Prochlorococcus marinus XMU1402: one gene and its partner. The protein of the gene in region 1 interacts with the protein of each later gene in a pairwise test. Links are inferred from orthologs where the notes say so. Each region holds a gene or a part of one and is shown on either strand. Other genes may lie near its edges.

The links.
Region 2: the proteins of HA141_RS08250 (region 1) and HA141_RS02875 interact in binary tests that used the Escherichia coli proteins (3 or more experiments, as listed by UniProt). The link is inferred for Prochlorococcus marinus XMU1402 from one-to-one orthologs.

Annotation. Positions count from the first base shown.
Region 1 is NZ_JAAORD010000002.1:360,914-367,175, forward strand. The notes cover bases 728-3,572. They hold HA141_RS08250 (FtsW/RodA/SpoVE family cell cycle protein), read left to right. Parts: upstream 728-1,454; coding sequence 1,455-2,690; downstream 2,691-3,572. Other genes in these bases: HA141_RS08245 (hypothetical protein), read right to left, coding at 728-1,188; HA141_RS08255 (cytochrome c biogenesis CcdA family protein), read left to right, coding at 2,773-3,429; HA141_RS08260 (cytochrome c biogenesis protein ResB), read left to right, coding at 3,430-3,572. Outside these bases: atpB (F0F1 ATP synthase subunit A), read right to left, coding at 1-689; more of HA141_RS08245, read right to left, coding at 712-727; more of HA141_RS08260, read left to right, coding at 3,573-4,716; queF (preQ(1) synthase), read right to left, coding at 4,713-5,123; HA141_RS08270 (hypothetical protein), read left to right, coding at 5,313-5,558; HA141_RS08275 (P-II family nitrogen regulator), read left to right, coding at 5,583-5,921; HA141_RS08280 (TlyA family RNA methyltransferase), read right to left, coding at 5,923-6,262.
Region 2 is NZ_JAAORD010000001.1:500,123-512,076, reverse strand. What follows is about bases 2,848-5,815. They hold HA141_RS02875 (peptidoglycan D,D-transpeptidase FtsI family protein), read right to left. Parts: upstream 5,224-5,815; coding sequence 3,472-5,223; downstream 2,848-3,471. Other genes in these bases: HA141_RS02865 (CPBP family intramembrane glutamic endopeptidase), read right to left, coding at 5,738-5,815; HA141_RS02870 (hypothetical protein), read right to left, coding at 5,223-5,651; tal (transaldolase), read right to left, coding at 2,848-3,380. Outside these bases: pyrH (UMP kinase), read left to right, coding at 1-653; frr (ribosome recycling factor), read left to right, coding at 675-1,223; HA141_RS02885 (NAD(P)/FAD-dependent oxidoreductase), read left to right, coding at 1,220-2,353; more of tal, read right to left, coding at 2,379-2,847; more of HA141_RS02865, read right to left, coding at 5,816-7,099; HA141_RS02860 (histidine phosphatase family protein), read left to right, coding at 7,216-8,544; lepB (signal peptidase I), read right to left, coding at 8,597-9,256; HA141_RS02850 (Spx/MgsR family RNA polymerase-binding regulatory protein), read right to left, coding at 9,280-9,642; HA141_RS02845 (inorganic diphosphatase), read right to left, coding at 9,639-10,193; HA141_RS02840 (hypothetical protein), read right to left, coding at 10,183-10,437; HA141_RS02835 (resolvase), read right to left, coding at 10,534-10,884; HA141_RS02830 (proline--tRNA ligase), read left to right, coding at 11,058-11,954. UniProt on the Escherichia coli protein: Essential cell division protein that catalyzes cross-linking of the peptidoglycan cell wall at the division septum. Required for localization of FtsN.

The DNA of each region.
Region 1 (6,262 bases):
GCCGCTAAAGTTGCGAAAATCAATGCCTGAATTGCACTAGTAAATAAGCCTAGGAACATAACAGGTATTGGTAGAATTAGCGGAACTAAGAATACTAGAACACCAACAACAAGTTCATCAGCCAAAATATTTCCAAATAGCCTGAAAGAGAGTGATAAAGGTTTAGTAAAGTCCTCTAGTATTTTGAAAGGAAGCATAATTGGAGTTGGGTGAACGTAGTATTCGAAATATCTCCAACCTTTATTACTTAAACCAGCATAGAAATAAGAAAGTGAAACCAACAAAGCCAAGGCTATTGTTGTATTGATATCTGCAGTTGGTGCTCCCAGCTCTCCACTTGGTAACTTAATCAATCTCCAAGGAATTAAAGCTCCTCCCCAATTACTAACAAAGACGAATAAAAATAAAGTTCCTATAAATGGCATCCAATCTCGATAAACTTTTTCACCTATTTGTGTCCTTGCAAGATCTCTTATGTAATCCCAGAGAAACTCAAGCAAATTTTGAAGGCCTTTAGGATCATTTTCCATTTTTTTAGTTCCTAGAGAAATAAAAACTAATAACGCTCCCAATAAAATCCAAGATGTCAAAAATACCTGGCCATGTAGTCTGATATTTCCAATTTGCCAATAAAGATGTTGACCAACTTCTAATGCTGCAAAATTTGTTAGCAAGGAATTAAAGAACATTTGATTTGAATAAAAAATTTAGTTAAGAACGTGAAAAATAGATAATGAGAGAAGGTTTATAAATAAAAAAACCTATCATTGCGGGGAAAATATCCAAAGATCCTAGCTTGCTTGCAAAAATAAAGAGGCAAACTGGAACTAAAAGTTGCAATTTTGATACACCTGATGATTCTTTACCTAGTTTTCCTACACTTTTAGCAAGCAAACGTAAGTAAAAAATACCGGCAATTGCACCTATAAAAATACTAAAACCAAAAATAAATCCGAGAAAAATTCCAGTTATTGATGCTACCAAAATAGAAACAATAAAAGTAATTCCAAAAATTGTTAATTGCAATTTTGTGTATTCGTCATTTTGAGAAAGCAAATTATCTATTGGATTGGCAATGCCATATTTGCTGTCTTTGATGATCGAATTTTTTAGAGATTGAGGAAGTTGAACATTCTCATTAGAAGGATGCTCAAGTTTTTTTCTATTTGAGTCCACTGATGTGAACATAGCTTAAAAACCCCCTCTGAAATGGTTTGAAGTAAGTATATAAACTCACGGAATCTATCACGGAGAGGTACCTTTTAGCTAGTTTTTATTTATAAAAAATTAATTCTTAAGATTTGTGATGAATCCATTAACAGTTTTTGTGTCTTGATATTACGGATTAAATATATAAATTTTTATTTGTTTTAGTTAGTTTACGCATTAATACGTTCATAAACACTTGCAAAGTCTGAATTTAACGTCTCAATAGTATATCTACAGTTAAAAAATTGGAGATAAGTCAAGAAAAAATTAAATATAAAACAATTTCCAACCGTAAAAATTTTCTAAATTCTAATTACAAAAAGAATCAAACATTTTTAAAAGAATCTATATTTCCCTTACCTTGGGCCATATGGCCTTATGAAGCAAAAATACTAATTATCCTTGTCGGAATTTGGTCTATTCTAGGTTTATTCATCTTAGGGTCTTCAAGTTGGTGGGTTGCCAGCAGGGAGATGGGGAATTGGGCTTACTTTTTGAAAAAACAAATTATTTGGACAATACCAGGATTGGGCTGTTTTTATTTGATTATCAATACGAAGATTAGAGATCTTTTGAAATTTTCAAGATTTATTTTTTATTTTTTATTCTTTTTGATTTTTCTCACCAATATTTCAGGAATCACTGTAAATGGATCTTCAAGATGGCTATTACTAGGAAATTTACGTCTGCAACCATCTGAATTGATCAAACCTTTTTTAATTCTTGAGTGTTCTAACCTCTTTGCTCATTGGAATTTAATTAAAAATGATAAAAAATTAAGTTCAATAATCTCTTATGGTTTGTTAATTTTACTAATACTTAAGCAACCAAATTTAAGTACTGCATCATTAACAGGGATACTTTTTTGGGTAATGGGTTTGTGTGGAGGCGTCAGACTACGTTCTCTATGCACATTTGCTTCATTAGGATTTATCACTGGATGTATTAGTATCTTCAATAACGAATATCAAAAACTAAGAGTTACCTCATTTATAGATCCTTGGAAAGATCAGCAAGGCAATGGTTTTCAATTAGTTCAAAGTTTATTAGCTATAGGCTCAGGTGGTTTATTTGGACAAGGCTTTGGGCTCTCTATACAAAAATTACAGTATTTACCTTTTATGTATACAGATTTTATTTTTGCTATTTTTGCTGAAGAATTTGGTTTATTGGGATGTACTTTATTCTTAGGATTTTTAACAGTTTTCTCATATATAAGTTTAAGAATTGCTCTTAAGTGCAGGAATAACTATACAAAATTAGTTGCTATCGGATGTGGCGTATTTTTGACGAGTCAATCAATAATACATATTGCTGTAGCAACAGGTTCAATGCCAACTACTGGCTTACCACTACCCTTCATTAGTTATGGTGGTAATTCATTAATCGCATCTTTTTTTATTGCAGGGATGTTACTGAGATGTTCATTAGAGTCAACAGGTTTGATTGGTATGATTAGTACACGAAAGACTCTTAATTAGTTAGAATTTAAAAGATTTAACCCAAGCTATCGAATCATTTAATTTAGTTATTTCAGAATTATCTCAAAAGGGTAATCTGCTTATGCAGAATGGTCTTGATAGTCCTAGTCCATTTACTATATTTTTGGTTTTCAGCGCAGGACTTTTAACAAGTCTTGGACCATGCTCATTATCATTACTTCCAGTGACAATTGCTTATATAGGAGGAACAGAAAAAAATAAATTTAAACTTATTAGTTTTTCAGGAGGAGTAGTTTTTGCGCTGGTTGCACTGGGGGCTGCGAGTGGATTCTTAGGTAAAATATATGGGCAAATTCCAGCTTATTACACTTCGATTGTTGCCTTGATAGCAATAATAATGGGTTTAAATTTACTAGGAATTTTAAAGTTTCAGTTCCCAAATGGACCTGATTTTAAAATAATTGAAGATAAAATTCCCTCCTTTCTAGCACCTTTTGCCATAGGAACTACTTTTGGACTAGCATCTTCACCTTGCATTACTCCAGTTTTAGCAACTCTTCTGGCTTGGGTATCGCAAGCTAAAAACCCGATAATCTCAATTATTTTTTTATTTTCCTTTGGAATAGGCCAAGTCACTCCACTAATTATTGCGGGAGCGACGGCAGAAAACTTAAAAAAATTTTTAGAGCTTAGAAAATTTAGTCAAATAATTCCTACCTTAAGTGGGATATTTTTAGTAGCACTTGGATTATTAAATTTATTTTCAAATTGGATTTAAATGATTATTTTTAAGAATCTAATTTTAAAAATATCAAGTTTAAGATTCGCAATATCACTGATAATCTTCATAGCTATTACCAGTGGCATAGGCACTTTTATACCTCAAAATAATAATAATAAATTTTATATTGATAATTTCGATAGAGCTCCCATTTTTGGATTTTTAGATGGAGAAAAAGTCTTAAAACTTCAATTGGATCATATATATACAAGCTTTTGGTTTTTATTTACATTAATTCTTCTTTGCATTTCTCTGGCAGCTTGTAGTTTCAGGAGGCAAATTCCTTCATTAAAAGCTTCATTAAAATGGATTGAATATAAGAGCGAAAAAGAATTTAGCAAACTGCAACTAACTACAAGTCATCCAATCAATCAAGATGGAGAACATATATCAAAAGTAGATTTATTACTTAAAAAAAAAGGATGGAAAACATACAAATTTAATAGTCATATTTCTGCAAGAAAGGGGTTAATTGGAAAAATCGGTCCTTTAGTTGTACATATCGGATTAATATTCTTACTTATAGGTTCAGCATATGGAAGTTTTACAAGTCAATCAAAAGAACAATATTTACTGCCGGGAGAAACTTTAGATCTTGTTAATGAGAGCACAAACTCAAAAGCCAATGTAAAGTTAGTCGATTTTTCTATAGAACGTGAAAGTGATGGTGTGCCCAAACAGTTTATTTCAAAATTAAATTTTTCCTCTGAAGATCTAAATTTAAATGAAATAAAAACAACCAAAGTTAATCACCCAATCAGGTTTAAAGGATTAACTATTTATCAAGCAGATTGGGCAATATCAAATGTTGTTTTAGAAATAGATAATATCCTTTATCAATTACAGTTAAAGGAGATTCCAGAAATCGGTAATCAAGTTTGGGGAGTTTTAGTTGAATTAGGATCGGAGACTAAAAAAAATTTCCTTTTAACAATAGATAATGAAAATGGTCCACTTAAAATTTCGAATATAGAAAATTTTTCCGGGAATAATATCTTTATCAATGACGATCCTTTAGAAGTAAACTCTTCAAAAGTATCTCTGAAAAAAATAATCCCCAGCAGTGGATTAATAATTAAAAATGATCCGTCTATACCATTTATTTATTTTTCTTTTATCTTAATAATTTTTGGAACAATAATAAGTCTTATACCAACTAATCAATTATGGATTCTGGTAAATAAAGAATCAAAAAAGTTATCTATTGGAGGCCTTAGTAATAAAAATCTAGTCGGTTTTAAAAAAGAATTTTTTAAATTATCAGATGAAATAAAAAATTTTTAATTTCTTTTCTGGCCACTAAAAATATCTAACTGCATAGAAACATTCCCTCTGGGGTTAAATGCAGCATTTAAATGTATCCAGTGAGGTGAACCTTCATTCACTAAATCATCCATAATTCTATTCACAACTTCCTCATGTGATATTTTTATATCCCTAAAATTATTAATATAAAGCTTTAAAGACTTCAACTCATAGACTTTCAAATTAGGTTGATAATTAATATTTAGCTTTGCAAAATCTGGATAACCAGAAAAGGGGCACTTACATGTAAATTCAGGTAACTGAATAGAAATTTCATAAATTCTTTTCTTATTTGGATTATCGAAACAAATTATTTTTGATTCTTCAATAATTCTTTCACCATATAGCGGTCTTTGAGTCGAATCTTCTAATTTAGCTGTACTCATTTTTAGTAGAACTTTTTTACTAAACCTATATAAAAACTATATATAAAGATAAAAATTCGCAAAAGTATCAACAAATATAAGTATTACAATTGGCTAAGTCAAAAGATGTTAAATCTTATTTTTGTATCAACTGTCACATTCATAAAGTCCGCCGAAAGGTTTAGATGTGTTTAGTTCAATTAAAAATTAATGGACATTTGTTTGATAACTATCGATAAAAACTTAAATAAATCCCTTCAACCAAAAACTGCAATTGGAATGTTATGGCTTCAAACACACTTTGAGAATGATCAGTGGGAAGCGTTGTCAAATAGTACAGTAATAATTTCTGAAGAAAATTCCCAAATATTAATTGAAGACGCCAAGAATGCAGGCCTTAATGTTGAATGTTTTTCTGATATTTCAATATTGGATGTTTTCCCAAAAAACAATTAAAATAGGAATGTTCAATCTTTAATCATGAAGAAAATTGAAGCAATCATACGTCCATTTAAGCTGGAGGATGTAAAAATTGCATTAGTAAATTCCGGTATTGTTGGAATGACAGTTAGTGAAGTTAGAGGTTTTGGAAGGCAAAAAGGACAAGTTGAAAGATATAGAGGTTCCGAATTTACTGTTGAATTCCTTCAAAAACTTAAAGTAGAAGTTGTCGTAGAAGATGAAAAGGTTAATTCAGTCATAGATGCGATTGCTGAAGCAGCAAAAACTGGAGAGATAGGTGACGGAAAAATATTTATCACATCAATTGATTCAGTTGTAAGAATTAGAACTGGCGACAAAGACGAAGAAGCTCTTTAATTCAAAGAGTTTCTTTTACTAAATTTTGTATATATTCACTATTAATACTTTTATTTGATTGACTTCCTAAGGTCATCCAAGCTAGATATTCATGATTCCCAGCAGGACCTACCAGCGGAGAAGCTATCAAATTCTTTATATTCCATTGGAAATTTTTAGCAGCATAGAGAACAGACTCTATAGCCTCAATATGGAATTTAGGATTGCGAACAACGCCTCCTTTACTGACTTTATCTTTACCCACCTCAAATTGGGGTTTAATTAAAAATATTCCCTCACTACAATCACCCTCTAATAAATTACCAATAGATTTAAAAACTAACTTTAATGAAATAAAAGAC
Region 2 (11,954 bases), on another replicon or contig:
AAAAACCTTATGGAATTGATCCTGCCATAGTTCAGTCAATTGCGGAAGACGTTTCAAAAGTAGTCGAAAATAATGTACAACTTGCAATAGTTGTTGGTGGTGGAAACATTTTTAGGGGGCTTAAAGGCTCTGCTGACGGAATGGATCGCGCTACTGCTGACTATGTAGGAATGCTAGCAACAGTAATGAACGCGATTTCACTTCAAGATGGTCTTGAAAGAGTAGGAGTAGAGACAAGAGTCCAAACTGCAATCGAAATGCAGGAAATTGCAGAACCCTACATTAGAAGAAGAGCTATGAGGCACCTAGAAAAAGGAAGAGTTGTAGTTTTCGGAGGGGGATGCGGAAATCCATTTTTTACGACCGATACTACGGCAGCTTTGAGGGCAGCAGAGATAAACGCTGAAGTTGTAATGAAGGCTACTAAAGTTGATGGAGTATACGATCGTGATCCTAATCAATTTAAAGAGGCAAAAAAATATTCCTCTCTCAGTTATCAACAAGTTCTTAGTGATGAAATTGCAGTAATGGACAGCACTGCGATTGCACTTTGCAAAGATAATAATATCCCAATTATGGTTTTTGATATATTCAAAAAAGGTAACATTGCCAAAGCTGTTGCTGGTGAGCCAATAGGCTCTTTAATTAGTTAAATTCATTTAAATTTTTTAATTATGAAAGAAAAAGAAATTCAAGAAAATATGAATAAAAGTATTGAAGCCACACAAAGAAACTTTAATACGATAAGAACTGGTAGAGCTAATGCGTCATTGTTAGACAGAATAAGTGTTGAGTACTACGGAGCAGAAACACCAATCAAATCACTAGCAACAATAAGTACTGTTGATTCACAAACAATCTCAATACAACCTTTCGATATTTCATGTTTACAAGCAATAGAAAAATCTATATCAATGAGCGACTTAGGAATTACTCCAAATAATGATGGGAAACTAATAAGAATAAATGTTCCCCCTTTAACGGAGGAAAGAAGAAAGGAATTTTGTAAATTAGCCTCCAAATATGCAGAGGAAGGAAAAGTAGCTTTGAGGAATATTAGAAGGGATGCAGTTGATAAAGAAAAAAAAGAAGAAAAGGATGGTCTTATTTCCATTGACGAATCGCGAGATAATCAATCGGAAATTCAAAAAATTACTGATAAATTTATCGCTTTGATAGATACTAAATTATCTGAAAAAGAGAAGGAAATTTTAAAAGTTTGATAGGATTTGATGTTGTAATAATTGGTGGAGGTTTATCAGGATCTTCCACAGCACTTAACTTATCAAAGAAAGGATATTCTGTTTTAATTATTGAAAAAGAAAAATTCCAAAATTACAAACCATGTGCAGGTGGCATGGCATCTTCAATGCAAAGATTTCTTCCTCTAGACATTGAAGATTCAATAGAATCAAAAATAAAGAATGTTGAATTCAGATGGAAGGCCGAAGATAATGTGACTGCTGATCTTAATGGTGAATCCCCATTCTGGATTATAAAAAGAGAGAAACTTGATCAATTATTACTTGATGAGTCCTTGAGTAATGGAGTTCAGATAATGAGACCATTATTAATAGAAAAAATCATAAAAAAAAATGATAAATGGGAAATTACTTGCAATAACGAAATAAAATATATATCAGAATTTCTTGTTATTGCAGATGGGTCCCAATCCAAATGGGCAGAACATTTCAATTTAGGGCCCAAAAAACCTAAATTTGCGAACACAATCTCACTAAGATTAAAAGGTTTAGGTGAAATTCCTAAAGATGCAGTTAGATTTGAGTTTGGATTTATAAAATATGGTTTTGCATGGGCATTCCCCCTAAGAGAAAGCTTAAATATTGGTTTAGGTACTTTTATAAATAATAGTCTCTTAGAAAATCAGGCTATAAATAAACAAGTGATCAGAAGCTTTGGTTTTGAAGATTTTCCTCATAAAACAATTAGCAAGAAACTGAGAATATGGAATGGATTCCATTCAATTAATGGTGATAAAGTATTAGCGGTTGGAGATGCAGCATCTCTATGTGATCCATTTTTAGCTGAAGGAATTAGACCATCTCTAATCAGCAGTTATTATGCTGCAGAATACATAGATCAGTGCATATCAGGAAAAGTAGATGATTTAAATCTTTATACGAAAGAAATTAACAACATTTGGGGGAAATCAATGGCTTGGGGGAGGAGAATAGCCCAAGTATTTTATAGATTTCCCAGAACTGGGTACCAATTAGGAGTTAAAAGAAAAACAGCACCTAAACGTATTGCTCAAATATTATCGGGAGAAATGAGTTACGAAGATATTGCAAAAAGAGTCATTAGAAGACTTTTAACAAAAAGTGGGGCTTAATTCTTTTTTCAACTCAAACTTAAATTTAATTAGCAGAAATTAATTTTTTATTTCTAATTTCTGAATATCTCTTAAGTAGCAGCTCTTCCAATTCTTCTATAGCCTTACTGAATCCAGTAATACCTTCACTGAGCTTCTCACTTGCCATTTGATCTTCTAACATACTTAATCTAAAATCTTTTTCTTCAAATTCGTAGTCAATAGAATTATTTATTTGGGTATTTGCATCTAATTTTCTAATTAACTCTCCTTTTTCTTTTTTCAGCTCCTCAAGAAATTTTGGAGCGATTGTTAAAAGATCGCAACCTGCTAATTCTTTTATTTCATCAAGATTTCTAAAACTCGCTCCCATTACTTCTGTCTTGAATCCCTTTTCTTTAAAGTACTTGTAAATTTGTGTAACCGAAATAACACCAGGGTCTTCAGCACCAACAAAACTAGTTTTATTAGTTTTTGCCTTATGCCAATCCAATATACGACCGACGAAAGGAGAAATTAGAGTAATCTTGGCATTGGCACAAGTTACCGCTTGGCAGAAGTTAAAAAGTAAAGTTAAGTTACACTTAATACCCTCTTTTTCCAAAATTTCAGCTGCCTTGATTCCCTCCCAAGTTGCGGCAATCTTAATCAAAATTCTTTCCTTTTCAATTCCAAATTTTTTGTAAAGATTGATCAGTTTTCTCGCTTTTTCCACCGTAGCTTGAGTGTCAAAACTAAGTCTTGCATCAACTTCAGTAGATACGCGGCCTGAAATAATTTTCAATATCTCTTTTCCAAAAAATACTGAAACTTGGTCAACAGTTTCTTTAATTAAATCAATTTCAGAGAATCCTTGGGGCAAGGCATTTTCTGAACTTTCTAGAGCCTTATCAATTAATTTCACATAATCGGGGTTCTTAGCAGCTGCAAGTATTAGCGATGGATTGGTTGTAGCGTCCCTTGGTTGAAATTTTTTTATCGAATCTAAATCTCCAGTATCAGCAACAACAACAGTCATTGATGACAATTGTTCTAAAATTGATTTCATTTCTAGATATTCATAATATACCTATAAATTAGCCTTTATTTCTGATGAAATCATCAGATAATGAACTAAATATTTATAAAGTTGGAAAATTTTAGGGTTTTTTAACAATCATTAAATGATCTTTAATCTTAGGAGGTATTTTTTCAATTACTATCAAACTCTCGATAATTTCTTTCGCAACTGGTACTGCAACAGTTGAACCATATGCATATGATTTAGATGGCTCATCAACGACAACAAGGACTGCATATTTGGGATCATTCACTGGTAAAGTTGCGATAAAACTACAAACTTTTTTACTTGTATACGAACCATTTAAGGCTTTTTGAGAAGTGCCCGTTTTCCCAGCTATCCTATAACCATCAATTTTTACCCCAGATCCACTACCTTTATCAACTACGCTCTCCATCCATTCAAGAACAGTTTTAGATACCTCGTTTGAAAAAAATTGTTTTTTTGGAATTTTATTAATTCTTTCTTTAAAAGTTGAGGTTACATGAGGAGTCACTTCAAAACCCCCATTTGCTAGAGCCGCATGAAGTTGAACCAATTTTAGGGGCGAGATTGAAAAACCTTTACCAAAAGAAGTTACGGCAGGCTCAATTGATTGGTTTACAAATAAATCTTTTCTCTTTAGCTGTCCAGCAGTTGATACAAATAAGTCAGTTTCTAAATTTTTATTTATACCTAAATTTTTTAACCAATCCCAATAAATTGCGGGGTCTAAATTTTGCATTATTTTTACCATTCCAACATTACTTGAAACCTGCAATACTTTTGGATAGTCAATATATCCATTACCTTTTTTATCCCAATTAGAGAGTGTCCATCCTCCAACATTAATCTTTCCAATATCTTCAACTAATCCATTTTTCTGGATTACTTTTTCTTCTAACGCTAAGGCAAGATTAATAGGTTTAAAAGTGGATCCAGGTTCAAATAAATCTTGAGAATACCAGCTCCTAAAGAGTTCAGAATCATACTTCCAAAATTTGTTTGGATCATATGACGGAACCGTAACCAAGGAGAGAATCCGACCATTATTTACATCCATAACTATGGCAAATCCCTTCTTTGCTTTCCATTTAGTTACTTGTTTTGATAATGCATTGAATGACGCTTTCTGTAATTTTGAATCTATAGTTAGGCCTAAACTTTTGTAATCAGAGATAAAATCACCTGGGGCAGAATTATCAGGGAGAGGGGTTCCATCTCCTCCTCTTTTTATTAAATTACTTTTATCAAAAACTTTAATTTGATTATCTAAATGAAGCTCTAAACCTGCGGATCCTTTATTCTCATCATTAACAAAACCAACAAGATTTGAATATAGCTCACCTTGTGGATAATATCTTTGCGAATATTTAAACAAATCAAGTCCGCTTATTTGAAGATTTTTAATCTTTTCTGCTTTTTCTTCAGAAATTTTATCCATAAGCTCGATACCGTTCATTTTGTTATTGAATTTTTTTAAGAGAATTTCATCTTTCAAACCCAAAATAGGTGACAATTTTTTTGTAACTTCTTCAATTCTACGAACTCCGTTAATTGATTCACTAGGGAAATTAAAATATTTTGGATGGGCCCATAATTTATAAAGTGTTTTATCGAAAGCAATTAGTCTACTGTTTCTATCCACAATAGATCGCCTTTTTTTTAAAGAGTTTGTTTTAGAAGATTGTATTAATCTCGCTTTCCTTTGCAAATCAGCAGAATTAAAGACTTGCAATTTAACTAACCTCCCAAACAAACAAAATATTAATAGTAAGCTGAAGAAATAAAGAAATTTAAATCTCCTTTGATCAAGAGGTAATAAACGAGCAATTTTTTTATATTTTTTCATCAATAACCCTCTTGATATTTGCTATCACTTAAACCTTCAATGAAGCTTATAAAATTTTTCTTAAATAAACTTTCTTTTCCTTCTACTATTTGATCTAGATAAATTAAATCTTCAGGTTTAGTTTTTTTATAAGTATTTAGAGACTCTAGTTCACCAATATAAAATTCCTCGATTTTAGAAATATAATCAATAAGATTACTATTTATTACTCTTGTTTTAGATAAAGTTTTATATGTGTTAGACCATTTCCTTTGGCTATCAAATGATAAGAAAAAAAAGATAAAGATTAATACCAAAAGAGATATATTAATTGTGTCAAATATTTGATGTATTAATTTGATGTTAAGTATGGATATTTTTTCAGAATTCTTTTTACCTTGGTATGGAACTTTTTTTTTTAAATTAAATTGATTCCCATAAGGTTCCATCTATGATTTATTTAATAAATAAAAGAAGTGTTATTAATTAAGTAAACATCTTTTAGTTTGATTAGCAAGTAATAATTTTAAATAATTTATGTTCTTAATAAGAATAAATTTAAGAATGTCAAACCATTCCATAAAGAATGCATAATAATTGAAGAAAGCAAACTTCCCGAAGCAATTCTTGTAATTCCTAGTCCCATTCCTAGAACAAATAACGGAGGCATTTCTCCCAAACTCAAATGAGCTAAAGCAAAAATGAAAGCTGAAAATATTATGGCCAAAATTATTCCAAAATCTCTTGAGAGAGTTGGTAGTAAAATTCCGCGAAATATAATCTCCTCAAATAAAGGCGCTAAAAGAGTAGTAGTTACAAACAAAATAATAAATGATAAGTAACTATTATTATTAAGAACAATTTCCAGCAAAGGATTACTGCCATTTTGATTTTCAATCAGACTATTCATAATTAGAGAAATCAATAAGACAAAAGGTACTATGGTTAACCAACCTTTAATTCCCTGTATAATTGCATCTTTTATTGGAAAGAAATTGAATTGAAAATAATCTTTTTTAAAAATAAATTCGCCATTTAAAGATTTAATTTGATAATAAACTATCGCTAATGGCGGAATAGCCATAAAAACATACCCAAAAAATATTTTCAGTGATTGCGACAATTCACTCGAGATATTTTTAGAAAAAAATTCAACCAAACTTATTGAAAATAAAGGTGAAACTACTTCTCCTAAGACAACAAATCCACCTGCAATTAATAAAACCATGTCAATTAATTCTAACTCTAAAGGATCAATTTCTTTCCAAACAAACTTTTTCGAAGAAATAACTTTCCATAATATTTGTAAAGCTAAAATTGAGCCAAGCAGTATTGTTAAAAGTGGTATTAATCTGATAGCTAAGATTTTAAAAAACATTTTGCTTGAAAATGATTTTGTTATTAATGAACTATCATCAAAATCAAATTTCTTGCTTAAAAGGTGATATAAGAATCTATCACCTTTAAATAAATCAAATTTATCAGAATTTGGTTTATATGCATTATTTTTTGATTTTTTTTCTAACTCATCGATTAGTAAGTTGTAGTTTTTATTCTTATACTCTTTAGATATATTTTTATCATTTAAAGATGCATTTGATTCTGAAGAAATTATCCAAATTAATTTATTTCTTTCCGTTAGTTGATTAAATGAGACCTCAGAAAGAGCATTATTTATTTGATCAACAGGATCGTTTGTGACAATAAAACTTTTAAGATTTGTTGGTATTGATTGAACAGCTAATTCAACAATTTCCTGTTCTTTTTGACTTATATCGAATGAAACAGATGGTCTACTCAAACTGTCTCTAAAGCCTTGCTGCCATACGAAGAAAGTTATAGCTAGAGAAATTAAAGCTAATGAAAGTTTTGTCTTAGAAATATTTTTAAAGATCATAATTTATTATAAAGTTAAAAATTATAGTTAGTTACCGTTGAAATTTCTTTTTATTGGTATACCAATTTTTATCACGTCATGAGATGATTAAATCATGATCATTTTCAATCTATATAATGACTATAAAATTAGTTTTGGTTAGACATGGACTTAGTAGTTTTAATGCAAAAGGATTAATTCAAGGTAGGACAGATGATTCATTTTTAACAGATAAAGGATACGAGCAAGCACTTGAAGCAGGAAAAGCATTATCAAAAATAAACTTCGACAGAATCTATTCATCCCCTCTTGTGAGAGCTGCAGAGACTGCAAAAACTATACAAAAGAGTTTTAATAATAAACAAGAAATTATCTTTGATAATAATTTGCTGGAGGTGGACCTTGGTGAATGGTCCGGTCTAAAAATTGAAGAAATAAAAAATAAATTTCCCGAAATTTACCCTTTATGGAAAAGTGATCCAGAAAATCTAGTCTTAAAAAGAAAAGACAATAAAACTTATAAACCAATTCAAGAGTTATTTTTTCAAGCAAGAAATTTTGTAGAAGATATTTTAAAAATTTATCTAGACAAAGATGATGCAAATATTTTAGTTGTAGGACATAATGCGATTCTCAGATGTTTAATCCTTTCGTTATTAGGAAAGCCTAAGAAAGGTTTTAGGAAAATAAGATTAGAAAATGCCTCTTTATCTATACTCAATATTTCAAGGGAAGATAACTCTTTTAAGACCCAAATTGAATGCTTAAATCAAACCTCCCATCTGAATAAAAATATTCCGAATCAAATTGGAGATTCCAGAATATTTCTAATAAGGCATGGTGAAACTAACTGGAACAAAGAGGGTAGATTTCAAGGCCAAATTGATATTCCTTTAAATGAAAACGGGAAAGACCAAGCTAGAAAGACTTTTGAATATTTGAGAAATATTTCTTTCAATAAGGCATTTTCAAGTTCAATGGAAAGACCTTATGAGACTGCACAAATAATCCTTCAAAATAGAAAAGATTTAAAAATAGAAAGGATAGATTCACTTGTAGAAATTAGTCATGGATTATGGGAGGGTAAACTGGAAGCAGAAATCAGAGAACAGTGGCCCGTTTTATTAAAAAATTGGCATGATAAACCTGAAGAAGTAATAATGCCTGAAGGTGAATCTATAAAAGATGTATCAGAAAGGTCGGTAGAAGCTTTTGACAAGATTTGTTTATCTCAAAAGGATAATGATCTTAGCCTTGTGGTTGCTCATGATGCAGTCAATAAAACTCTAATTTGCAAAATCCTTGGGATTAATTATTCAAATATTTGGATGATAAAACAGGGCAATGGCGGCATAACTATAATTGACCTTTTTAATGATCCCAATAAGACCCCTGTGATTAGCGCTCTTAACATTACAACACACTTAGGGGGGGTACTTGATTCAACTGCTTCAGGAGCACTTTAAAATAAGCCTTGTTAAAAATTTATTTTGATGAAGTCAGAGTCAAAAAAAGGCTTTATTTACTGAAAAACCCGACTTGACTAAGAGGCCAAAATCTGAAATATGCTTTACCAATTATCTCTTTTTTATGAAGAAATTTACTTCCAGGCCAATATCTTCCATCCCAGCTATTTGCCCTATTATCACCTAAAACTAAAATATGATCTTTTGGCACTTTTATATTTTCAAATTCACCACATCTATATAAAAGGGATAATGAGCACTTATTAATTACGTAGGGTTCAGAAATTAATTCATTATTTATTATTACTTCACCTTTTGTATTTACACTTACAATTTCTCCAGGTAGAGCTACTACCCTTTTAATGTAAGCATCGCAGGCTTGATCCCTCCAACCAGGAATAAAAGACATTGGAGGAAAACTCATAAAAAAACAATATCTTCTATTTGGTAAAGGCTTAGATCTAGATGAAATTAGTTTTTCATCAAATGAGTAAGGAGATTTAAAGACAACAATATCTCCTCTTTTTGGAAAAGATTTCCTCAAAGAGATTTTTTCAATAATTAATCTATCGTTTATTTTTAATTCTGGTAGCATTGATCCAGAAGGGATATAACGAGGTTCTGCAAAAAATGATCTACAAGAAGAAACAAAAAAAGTTAAAAAAACGAGTAGACCCCATTCTTTTAAAAAACGTTTAATAGAAGCTGGCATAGATTTATTAAAGGCTTGATTTTTTAACCATACGAAAATTGTTTGGCATATTCAATTTCGTTAAATCCTAATATTACTTTTTTTTCTTCATAAACCAGAAATGGTCTTTTTATTAATTTGCCGTCACTTGAAAGAAGTCTAATGATTTCTACTCTAGATAAAGAGTAAATATCAAGATTTATTGATTTAAAGGCTTTTCCTCTAGTATTAAAAACCCTTTTTTTATCATTAGCGCTTTGTTCTAAAGCAAGATTTAAATAATCTAATAACGGAGCTTCCTTTACGATATCAATAAATTGATATGCTAAATCTTTTTTATCAAGCCACTTTAACGCTTGTCGACAAGTAGAGCATTTTAAATAACCATAAATAATTATTTTTTTCAATGTACTTTACTAATTGTTGATTTCTTCAGAACTTTTATGTTTTTCTTCTTTAGGGGTATGCAATTTTTCAATAGATTTTCAACCACATCAAAATCCCTCCAGCCATCAATATGTACAGTTCTTCCATCAAGTCCTTTACTAGTTCTAAAAAATTCAGCAACATCCTCAAGCTGATTCGGAGCAATTTGATTAATACTAACTATATTGGCCTGTCTAGGATTAGCCGTAGGCACGCATAAAAGTTTTCCATCATATGCACCACAATCATGCATATCCAAAACTCCAATAGGTCTAGCTTTTATTAGACAACCAGCGAAAGTAGGTTCATCCATCATCACCATCGCATCAAGAGGAGCGCCATCATCAGCAAGTGTATTAGGAATAAAGCCATAATCAAAAGGGTACCTCACTGAAGAATGCAATACTCTATCTAATGCCATTATTCCTGCATCAGAACAATACTCATACTTATTCCTACTACCTGCAGGTATTTCTACAACTATATTTACTATTCCCTTCATTGGAGATGGAGGTATCAAACTAAGATCCATCTTTTTTTAAATCGTGATTAAAAATTACCTCGTTTCCATGAGAAAAAGGTCTTCCAATTAAAATACTTATTGAAGGTAGTAATAATGTCAAAAAAGCAAAAATAATACCTAAAGATGTTATTGATAAACTCCTTATACTTAAGGGGTCATCATCATCTCTTTCGAAATCACCTTGAACAGAATCAAGAGAAAATTGTTCACCTGATTGACTTTTTAAAAAGTGCTTTGATTTCGAATAACTCAAGAACTATTAATTGGTAATGGTTTAGGAGATAATTGAACACCATTATCCTACATTCTAAATGTCAATAAATCAAAACATTCTTGAGTGACTTTTTAATTATTCTTTTTCTAATAACGACTTAATAGATTTTAATTCTTCTAAGATTTGCGAAAGTATGTTTTGAGCTGCTGAGGAGGGTGTATTAAATACCTCTACAGTTACTTCCTTAATTCTCAAAATGTCTTTAGCAAATCTTGCTACTTCATTAGGATGGAATTTCAAGGGATCTTTTTGATCAGTTCTAAATTCTGGATTTAATTTTCTTGGATTAAAACTAGGGTTTAGATTTCTTAAATCAGTATTTGTATACCTATAGACAGAGGCTCTTGATCGATTAAGAAATTTTTGAACTTCATCAATACCTACTAATTCTTCTTCGCTAGAAATATTGGAATCTATATTTTCCATAACTTTAAGAAAATGCTTTAGAAAAAATGAACTATTTGAAAGAATTTAACTTCATTACTGAAGAAGTTAGCAGAAAGAATATTTCTAGACTAGCCGCGTTGAGGGACTCAAGACACTTTAATTTTTTTTTTCATCTTAATTGATAAAATTAAACATTATTAATTATTTTTTGTATGCGCGTAACCACCTCATTTCCTCTGGGGACACTTCGTGACACACCTTCTGAAGCTGAGATTATTTCACATCAATTACTTTTAAAAGCTGGTTACATACGCAGAGTTAGCAGCGGCATTTATGCATACATGCCAATAATGTTGCGAGTTATTGAAAAAATATCAGCAATAATAGATAGAGAACTTCAAAGTATTGGTTGCACAAAATTACTCTTACCTCAACTTCATCCCGCAGATTTATGGAAAAGAAGTGAGAGGTGGGAGGGATATACTGCTGGGGAAGAAATAATGTTTAATCTCAAGGATAGACAAGGGAAAGAATTTGGTTTGGCCCCAACTCATGAAGAGGTAATAACGAGTATCGCATCAGAAATCATCAACTCCTATAAGCAATTACCTCAATGTTTTTACCAAATTCAGACAAAATTTAGAGATGAAATAAGACCAAGGTTTGGATTACTGAGAAGTAGAGAATTTATAATGAAAGATGGTTATTCTTTTCATTCTTCAGAAAAAGATTTAGCTTCATTTTATGAAAAAGTAAATAATGCTTATGAAAATATTTTTCAATCTTGTGGTCTGCAGACTGTAGGGGTTGAAGCAGATAGTGGAGCAATTGGCGGTGCCTCCTCCAAAGAATTTATGATCACCGCAGATGCCGGGGAAGATTCAATATTGTTTACTCAAAGCGGTTCTTATGCAGCAAATGTAGAAAAAGCTATTTCAATTGCCTCTAAACCTATTCCTTTGGAAGATAGTATTTCAGGATTACTAGAAACACCTCAACAAAAAACAATCCTCGAAGTTTGTAAAAATAATAATTTACACCCTAGTCAGATCATAAAAGTTGTAGTATTCCTTGCAGAATTCGAAGGTAGATCAGAGATCCCAATTCTT